Regions from separate parts of the Shigella dysenteriae genome, predicted to be linked through region 1. Evidence: predicted binding sites of a transcription regulator. Region 1 holds the regulator's gene; the other holds the start of a gene.
What was found. The regulator ArgR, encoded in region 1, controls arginine synthesis, uptake and breakdown. The targets are predictions, from matches to a motif close to ANTGAATAAAAATACANT.
Positions count from the first base shown of each region.

Region 2: the regulator ArgR is predicted to act here: its motif matches at 2,044-2,061, upstream of argA (amino-acid N-acetyltransferase).

Region 1 covers NZ_CP055055.1:4,279,574-4,283,998, reverse strand. The annotation lists gene aaeB (p-hydroxybenzoic acid efflux pump subunit AaeB) at 1-698, shown strand, start outside; gene HUZ68_RS20435 (barstar family protein) at 790-1,062, shown strand; gene yhcN (peroxide/acid stress response protein YhcN) at 1,118-1,381, opposite strand; gene argR (transcriptional regulator ArgR) at 1,746-2,216, opposite strand; gene mdh (malate dehydrogenase) at 2,651-3,589, shown strand; gene degS (outer membrane-stress sensor serine endopeptidase DegS) at 3,652-4,425, opposite strand, start outside.
Region 2 covers NZ_CP055055.1:3,740,326-3,744,750, reverse strand. The annotation lists gene recD (exodeoxyribonuclease V subunit alpha) at 1-619, shown strand, start outside; gene argA (amino-acid N-acetyltransferase) at 681-2,012, opposite strand; gene amiC (N-acetylmuramoyl-L-alanine amidase AmiC) at 2,244-3,497, shown strand; tRNA gene HUZ68_RS17900 (tRNA-Met) at 3,571-3,647, opposite strand; tRNA gene HUZ68_RS17895 (tRNA-Met) at 3,680-3,756, opposite strand; tRNA gene HUZ68_RS17890 (tRNA-Met) at 3,790-3,866, opposite strand; gene mltA (murein transglycosylase A) at 4,075-4,425, shown strand, end outside.

The sequences.
Region 1 (4,425 bases):
TGATTATCCCTAATACCCAACAGAGCATGTTGCTGCTGTGTATTAGCCTGGCAGTGCTGGGATTCTTCCTCGGAATAGAAGTACAGAAACGGCGACTGGGCTCGATGGGGGCGCTGGCCAGCACCATAAATATTATCGTGCTGGATAACCCGATGACTTTCCATTTCAGTCAGTTTCTCGACAGCGCATTAGGGCAAATCGTCGGCTGTGTGCTCGCGTTCACCGTTATTTTGCTGGTGCGGGATAAATCGCGCGACAGGACTGGACGTGTACTGCTTAATCAGTTTGTTTCTGCCGCTGTTTCCGCGATGACTACCAATGTGGCACGTCGTAAAGAGAACCACCTCCCGGCACTTTATCAGCAGCTGTTTTTGCTGATGAATAAGTTCCCAGGGGATTTGCCGAAATTTCGCCTGGCGCTGACGATGATTATCGCGCACCAGCGCCTGCGTGATGCGCCGATCCCGGTTAACGAGGATTTATCGGCGTTTCACCGACAAATGCGCCGCACAGCAGACCATGTGATATCTGCCCGTAGCGATGATAAACGTCGCCGGTACTTTGGCCAGTTGCTGGAAGAACTTGAAATCTACCAGGAAAAGCTACGCATCTGGCAAGCGCCACCGCAGGTGACGGAACCGGTACATCGGCTGGCGGGGATGCTCCATAAGTATCAACATGCGTTGACTGATAGTTAAGTCAAAACCGACGCCAAAAGCGTCGGTTTTTTCATGGCTATACTTAGCGATGCACGGCAGAACTCGCCGCGAAACGTGACGGTGGCAACAGATGAATATTTATACCTTTGATTTTGATGAGATTGAGAGTCAGGAGGATTTTTATCGTGACTTTAGCCAAATCTTTGGTCTGGCGAAAGATAAGGTACGCGATCTCGACTCACTATGGGATGTGTTAATGAACGATGTCCTGCCGCTACCACTTGAGATTGAATTTGTTCATCTGGGAGAGAAAACGCGTCGCCGTTTTGGCGCGTTAATATTGCTGTTTGATGAGGCAGAGGAAGAGCTGGAAGGGCATTTGCGTTTTAATGTTCGTCATTAGCGCAAAAAAAAGCCCCCGAACCGGGGGCAATATCGTCGGACAAGACGATGAGGGTTTATTTGTACAGTTCAGCCGTAGCGTGCCAGGTGTCACCGCTACGAGCTTCAGTAATCTGGTAGGCCGTTGCGCCTTTCTCTTCCGCTTTTTTGTTCAGCATTTCACGCATATCCATTGGCGAAGACGCCACACCACTTACGGATACGGTCCCGATTGCTTCACGATTTTGTGCTTGTGCAGCATCAATGGAGTCGGCAGCGAATGCACCGAAAGAGAGAACAGAAAGTACGCTTAATGCAGCAACAGTGGTTTTGATTTTCATGATATTTACCTCAACATAATCTTTTTGCTGGGTCTTTGTTTCGTGACCCTTATCACAAAATCAAGTATACACTAATTATTGGACTAATTAATACCACGCTAACTGTTTCTGTTGATACTAAGTGTTAAAAATGTGAATTTTAATAACAAAAAAGAATTGAAAATACGGTTATTTATCATTAATTCTAGTATTTTCAATTAGATAATGAATTTTGCATAATGTGCTTTTTTTACCGTATGTATTCATTGTGTGAATGACATGTCGCAGTAAAACGCACTATTCGTTAAATTAATCGCAGGGGAAAGCAGGGGGTTGAGAGGGATAAGCAACATTTTCCCCGCCGCCAGAAGCGACGGGGCAGAGATTAAAGCTCCTGGTCGAACAGCTCTAAAATCGCTTCGTACAGGTCTTTGACAGTGAAACCGTTAGCAGGGGTGGTAAAGATGGTGTCATCGCCAGCGATGGTGCCCAGAATACCTTCTGCTTTGCCCAGTGAGTCCAGCAGGCGAGCAATTAACTGCGCCGCGCCAGGGCTGGTATGAATCACGACAACTGCATCGTTGTAGTCGATATCCAGCACCAGATTCTTCAATGGACTGGAGGTGGTTGGTACACCCAGTTCAGCTGGCAGGCAGTAAACCATTTCCATTTTGGCATTGCGTGTACGTACAGCACCAAACTTGGTCAACATCCGCGAGACTTTAGACTGATTAATATTGTCAAAGCCTTGCTCCTGCAACGCGGCGACGATTTCGCCCTGGGAGCTAAATTTCTCTTCTTTAAGTAATGCTTTAAATGCTTTAACTAGTTCTTCTTGCTTAGCCGAGCTTCGCATAAGTCACCCGATATGGTGGTTGATACAACATTATTGTGCATACAGATGAATTTTTATGCAAACAGTCAGCCCTGAAGAAGGCTGAAATAATGTTATGAAAGAGCGGGATTTTATCAAATTTCGTTATTGAGAAACATGCCTGCGTCACGGCATGCAAATTCTGCTTAAAAGTAAATTAATTGTTATCAAATTGATGTTGTTTTGGCTGAACGGTAGGGTATATTGTCACCACCTGTTGGAATGTTGCGCTAATGCATAAGCGACTGTTAATTACGTAAGTTAGGTTCCTGATTACGGCAATTAAATGCATAAACGCTAAACTTGCGTGACTACACATTCTTGAGATGTGGTCATTGTAAACGGCAATTTTGTGGATTAAGGTCGCGGCAGCGGAGCAACATATCTTAGTTTATCAATATAATAAGGAGTTTAGGATGAAAGTCGCAGTCCTCGGCGCTGCTGGCGGTATTGGCCAGGCGCTTGCACTACTGTTAAAAACCCAACTGCCTTCAGGTTCAGAACTCTCTCTGTATGATATCGCTCCAGTGACTCCCGGTGTGGCCGTCGATCTGAGCCATATCCCTACTGCTGTGAAAATCAAAGGTTTTTCTGGTGAAGATGCGACTCCGGCGCTGGAAGGCGCAGATGTCGTTCTTATCTCTGCAGGTGTAGCGCGTAAACCGGGTATGGATCGTTCCGACCTGTTTAACGTTAACGCCGGCATCGTGAAAAACCTGGTACAGCAAGTTGCGAAAACCTGCCCGAAAGCGTGCATTGGTATTATCACTAACCCGGTTAACACCACAGTTGCAATTGCTGCTGAAGTGCTGAAAAAAGCCGGTGTTTATGACAAAAACAAACTGTTCGGCGTTACCACGCTGGATATCATTCGTTCCAACACCTTTGTTGCGGAACTGAAAGGCAAACAGCCAGGCGAAGTTGAAGTGCCGGTTATTGGCGGTCACTCTGGTGTTACCATTCTGCCGCTGCTGTCACAGGTTCCTGGCGTTAGTTTTACCGAGCAGGAAGTGGCTGATCTGACCAAACGTATCCAGAACGCGGGTACTGAGGTGGTTGAAGCGAAAGCCGGTGGCGGGTCTGCAACCCTGTCTATGGGCCAGGCAGCTGCACGTTTTGGTCTGTCTCTGGTTCGTGCACTGCAGGGCGAACAAGGCGTTGTCGAATGTGCCTACGTTGAAGGCGACGGTCAGTACGCCCGTTTCTTCTCTCAACCGCTGCTGCTGGGTAAAAACGGCGTGGAAGAGCGTAAATCTATCGGTACCCTGAGCGCATTTGAACAGAACGCGCTGGAAGGTATGCTTGATACGCTCAAGAAAGATATCGCCCTGGGCGAAGAGTTCGTTAATAAGTAATTGATTAGCGGATAATAAAAAACCGGAGCACAGACTCCGGTTTTTTGTTTTGAGCGCACGACTCAATTGGTTGCCGGATATTCCTGAATGGTGACCTGCAGCGTTAACTGCTTATCATCACGCATCACTACAACCGGGATCACCGAACCAGGGCGAATTTCTGCCACCTGATCCATCGTCTCCAGAGCAGAGATGGCCGGTTTGTTATCCACCGAAATAATCAGATCGTTGACCTGAATACCCGCATTCGCCGCCGGGCCGTCAGGTGACACTTCATTAACCACGATCCCTTGCAGTTGATCTATACCACCGCCCTGCGCGTGCAGTGGTGCGATCTCGCGTCCGCCGATACCAATGTAGCCGCGGATCACGCGACCATCGCGGATCAGCTTATCCATAATTTTGGTTGCTAACTGGAAAGGAATCGCAAAGCCGATACCTTCCGGCGTTTCGCCATCGTTACTCTTATCAAACGACAGCGTGTTAATGCCCATCAGTTCACCCAGCGAGTTCACCAGCGCGCCGCCAGAGTTACCGTGGTTAATGGAAGCATCGGTTTGTAGGAAGTTTTGCCGCCCGGTCGGGTTCAGACCGATTCGACCCGTGGCACTAATAATCCCCTGGGTAATGGTCTGCCCGAGGTTGTACGGGTTACCGATCGCCAGTACCACGTCGCCAATGTGCGGTACGCGACGTGCATTGATCGGAATGGTAGGTAAACCGCCAGTGGCATTAATTTTAAGTACCGCCAGATCGGTTAGAGAGTCAGATCCCACCAGCAATGCTTCAAATACACGTCCATCCTGTAAGGCGACGATGATCTGATCGGCGTCGTT
Region 2 (4,425 bases), 540 kb from region 1:
TTATATTGCGATGCTTGAGGAAGCTCTTGCGGGTTACGGACGTTATCTGGATCTGCTGCAAGCGCGTGCCGAGCCGGATTTAATCATTCAGGCGTTCAATGAGTACCAGCTTTTGTGCGCCCTGCGGGAAGGGCCATTTGGCGTGGCTGGACTGAATGAGCGAATTGAGCAGTTTATGCAACAGAAGCGCAAAATTCATCGTAATCCGCACTCTCGTTGGTACGAAGGCCGACCGGTGATGATTGCCCGTAATGACAGCGCGCTTGGGTTGTTTAATGGCGATATCGGTATTGCGCTGGATCGCGGGCAGGGGACGCGCGTCTGGTTTGCGATGCCGGACGGCAATATTAAGTCTGTGCAACCGAGTCGCTTGCCAGAGCACGAAACTACGTGGGCGATGACGGTACATAAATCGCAGGGATCGGAGTTCGACCATGCGGCGTTGATTTTACCGAGCCAACGCACGCCGGTAGTAACGCGAGAGCTGGTATACACCGCGGTGACCCGCGCGCGTCGCCGTCTGTCGCTGTATGCCGATGAGCGTATATTAAGTGCGGCAATCGCCACTCGTACTGAGCGGCGCAGTGGTCTGGCGGCGTTGTTTAGTTCGCGGGAATAAACGTAATTGCCGGATGCGACGCACGAGTGTTACGCCTGCCGCATCCGGCGATTTTCATCGCTTACCCTAAATCCGCCATCAACACTTTGGATTTACGCTGGTAGTTGTACAACTGCTTTTTGCTCTCGGGCAGTAAATCAATATCCACCGGGGTAAATCCACGTTCCTGGAACCAGTGAATACTGCGCGTGGTCAGCACAAACAATTTGCTTAAGCCGCTCTGCTTCGCCTGAGCGGCAATGCGTTCCAGCAGAACCTCGCCCCGTGATGAGCTGCGGTAATCCGGGTGAACTGCCACACAGGCCATTTCCCCAATCTTCTCTTCCGGGAACGGATAGAGCGCGGCGCAGGCAATAGTCGTGTTATCGCGCTGAATAATGGTGAATTTGTCGATTTCCATCTCCAGCTGCTCGCGAGAACGGCGTACCAGAATACCTTGCTGCTCCAGCGGGCGAATCAACTCCAGAATACCGCCGATATCGTTGATTGTTGCGCGACGAATCTGCTCGGCGCTTTCCATCACAATCTGCGTACCGATACCGTCGCGTGAGAACAACTCTTGCAACAGCGCGCCATCTTCCTGATAACTGATTAAATGACAGCGACGCACGCCGCTGCGGCAGGCTTTCACTGCGCCACGCAAAAAGCGCACCGTACCGGAGTTGTAATCGCCTTTCTCTTCCTGGGCTTCTACCCGCGCTTGCGCTTCGTTAGGGAAAAGTTCGGAGACAATATCACCGTCGTCATTAGTGACGCCCTGGGAAGAGCAAAAACCAATCATCTTTTCAGCTTTCAGTTTGATGGCCAGTTGAGTGGCAATCTCTTCCGAGGTCAGATTAAAGCTCTCGCCAGTGACTGAAACAGCGACCGGCCCCATTAGCACTATTGCACCGCTGTCCAGTTGACGATGGATCGCGTCTTCATCAATCCGCCGGATACGCCCGCTATGGCAGTAATCCACGCCGTCATCGACGCCCAGCGGCTGGGCAATAATAAAATTGCCACTGACGACGTTGATATGCGCGCCCTGCAGCGGCGTGTTATTGAGACTCATCGACAGGCGAGCCGTAATATCCAGTTGCAATGTTCCCGCAGCCTGCTTCACCAGTTCCAGTGTTTTGGCGTCGGTCACACGTATATTCTTGTGATACAGCGGTTCGTGGTGATGCGCAGCCAGATTTGCGTCGATCTGCGGACGTGCGCCATAGACCACCACCAGACGGATGCCGAGGCTGTGCAACAACCCGATATCATTAACGATACTGGAGAAATTCTCATGCTCAATGGCTTCACCGCCGAGCATGATGACAAACGTTTTTCCCCGGTGGGTATTGATATAGGGAACCGAATGGCGGAATCCCTCGACCAGCTCGGTTTTACGTTCCTTTACCACGGCACACCTCTTTGCATGATTATTCGAAATTATTGTATTTTTATTCTGTTTTTTCGCAGGGTGCAAGTGTAAATTTTATGCGAGAGCGACTTTTTTATCAGTAATGCCGTGAATATAAAAAGAATGTTTACCGTTTATTAGATGACAGATTATGCGTCTTTCGCTAAAGTTTCCGGTCAAATTAGTCGTTTACTTGTTACACAGCTTAGATTTCTTTTGCTCGGGAGAGGCATGTCAGGATCCAACACTGCAATCAGCCGTCGTCGTTTACTGCAAGGCGCGGGTGCCATGTGGCTATTGAGCGTAAGTCAGGTCAGCCTGGCTGCGGTCAGCCAGGTCGTGGCGGTGCGCGTCTGGCCTGCGTCCAGCTACACCCGCGTGACGGTAGAATCAAATCGTCAGCTGAAATATAAGCAGTTCGCGTTGAGTAACCCGGAACGCGTGGTGGTGGATATCGAAGATGTAAACCTGAACTCGGTACTCAAGGGGATGGCGGCACAAATTCGTGCAGACGACCCGTTCATCAAGTCGGCGCGCGTCGGGCAATTTGACCCGCAAACCGTACGGATGGTTTTTGAATTAAAGCAAAACGTAAAACCGCAGCTGTTTGCCCTCGCGCCGGTCGCCGGGTTTAAAGAACGTCTGGTGATGGACCTTTATCCGGCCAATGCTCAGGACATGCAGGACCCATTGCTGGCGCTGCTGGAAGATTACAATAAAGGCGACCTCGAAAAGCAGGTGCCGCCTGCGCAGAGTGGCCCACAGCCAGGCAAGGCCGGGCGCGATCGTCCGATTGTCATTATGCTCGACCCTGGCCACGGCGGCGAAGACTCCGGTGCGGTGGGGAAATACAAAACGCGCGAAAAAGATGTGGTATTGCAAATAGCTCGCCGTTTGCGCTCTCTGATCGAGAAAGAGGGCAATATGAAGGTGTACATGACGCGCAATGAAGACATCTTCATTCCGTTGCAAGTGCGCGTAGCAAAAGCCCAGAAACAGCGTGCTGACCTGTTTGTCTCTATCCATGCCGACGCCTTTACCAGTCGTCAGCCGAGCGGTTCCTCTGTGTTTGCGCTCTCAACCAAAGGTGCAACCAGTACTGCGGCAAAATATCTGGCACAAACCCAGAACGCCTCGGACTTGATTGGTGGCGTGAGCAAAAGCGGTGACCGCTATGTCGACCACACCATGTTCGATATGGTGCAGTCGCTGACCATTGCCGACAGCCTGAAGTTTGGTAAAGCAGTGCTGAATAAGCTCGGTAAAATCAACAAGCTGCATAAAAATCAAGTTGAACAGGCCGGGTTTGCCGTACTAAAGGCACCAGATATTCCCTCCATTCTGGTCGAAACGGCGTTTATCAGTAACGTTGAGGAAGAGCGTAAACTGAAAACGGCGACTTTCCAGCAGGAAGTTGCGGAGTCTATTCTTGCGGGGATTAAAGCGTATTTTGCCGATGGGGCGACGCTGGCGAGAAGGGGATGATAAAAAGGCGCTGAATGGCGCTTTTTTATGGGAGACCAGAAACAAAAAAACACCCGTTAGGGTGTTCAATAATTGGTTGCGGGGGCCGGATTTGAACCGACGACCTTCGGGTTATGAGCCCGACGAGCTACCAGGCTGCTCCACCCCGCGTCACCGTACTGCTTTATTTCATCAAATTTGATTGGTTGCGGGGGCCGGATTTGAACCGACGACCTTCGGGTTATGAGCCCGACGAGCTACCAGGCTGCTCCACCCCGCGTCACCGTACTGCTTTACTTCATCAAATTTTAATTGGTTGCGGGGGCCGGATTTGAACCGACGACCTTCGGGTTATGAGCCCGACGAGCTACCAGGCTGCTCCACCCCGCGTCCGTGGATGCGCACTATACTCCGCTCGCGTTTTCATGCAACCTTTTTTTTACCCCGATCACGGATTTGGCATGATTTTGAACAAAAACAAATCACTAAAGCCTATTTTTTGTGCAAAATTTGCGTCAGGGAGAGGCTGCTCATTTCATTAAACGCGGTGGTTTGTTATCTTCGTTGCGCCTTATTTTTTAACCTGAAGAAGAGAACAATGAAAGGACGTTGGGTAAAGTACCTTCTTATGGGCACGGTTGTGGCAATGCTTGCCGCCTGCTCTTCCAAACCAACCGATCGCGGACAGCAATATAAAGACGGGAAATTTACCCAGCCTTTCTCTCTGGTGAACCAGCCAGATGCCGTTGGCGCGCCGATTAACGCCGGTGATTTTGCCGAGCAAATTAACCATATCCGTAATTCGTCACCGCGTCTGTATGGCAACCAGAGTAATGTTTATAACGCGGTGCAAGAGTGGCTGCGCGCAGGCGGTGATACCCGCAATATGCGCCAGTTCGGCATTGATGCCTGGCAGATGGAAGGTGCCGACAACTATGGTAACGTGCAG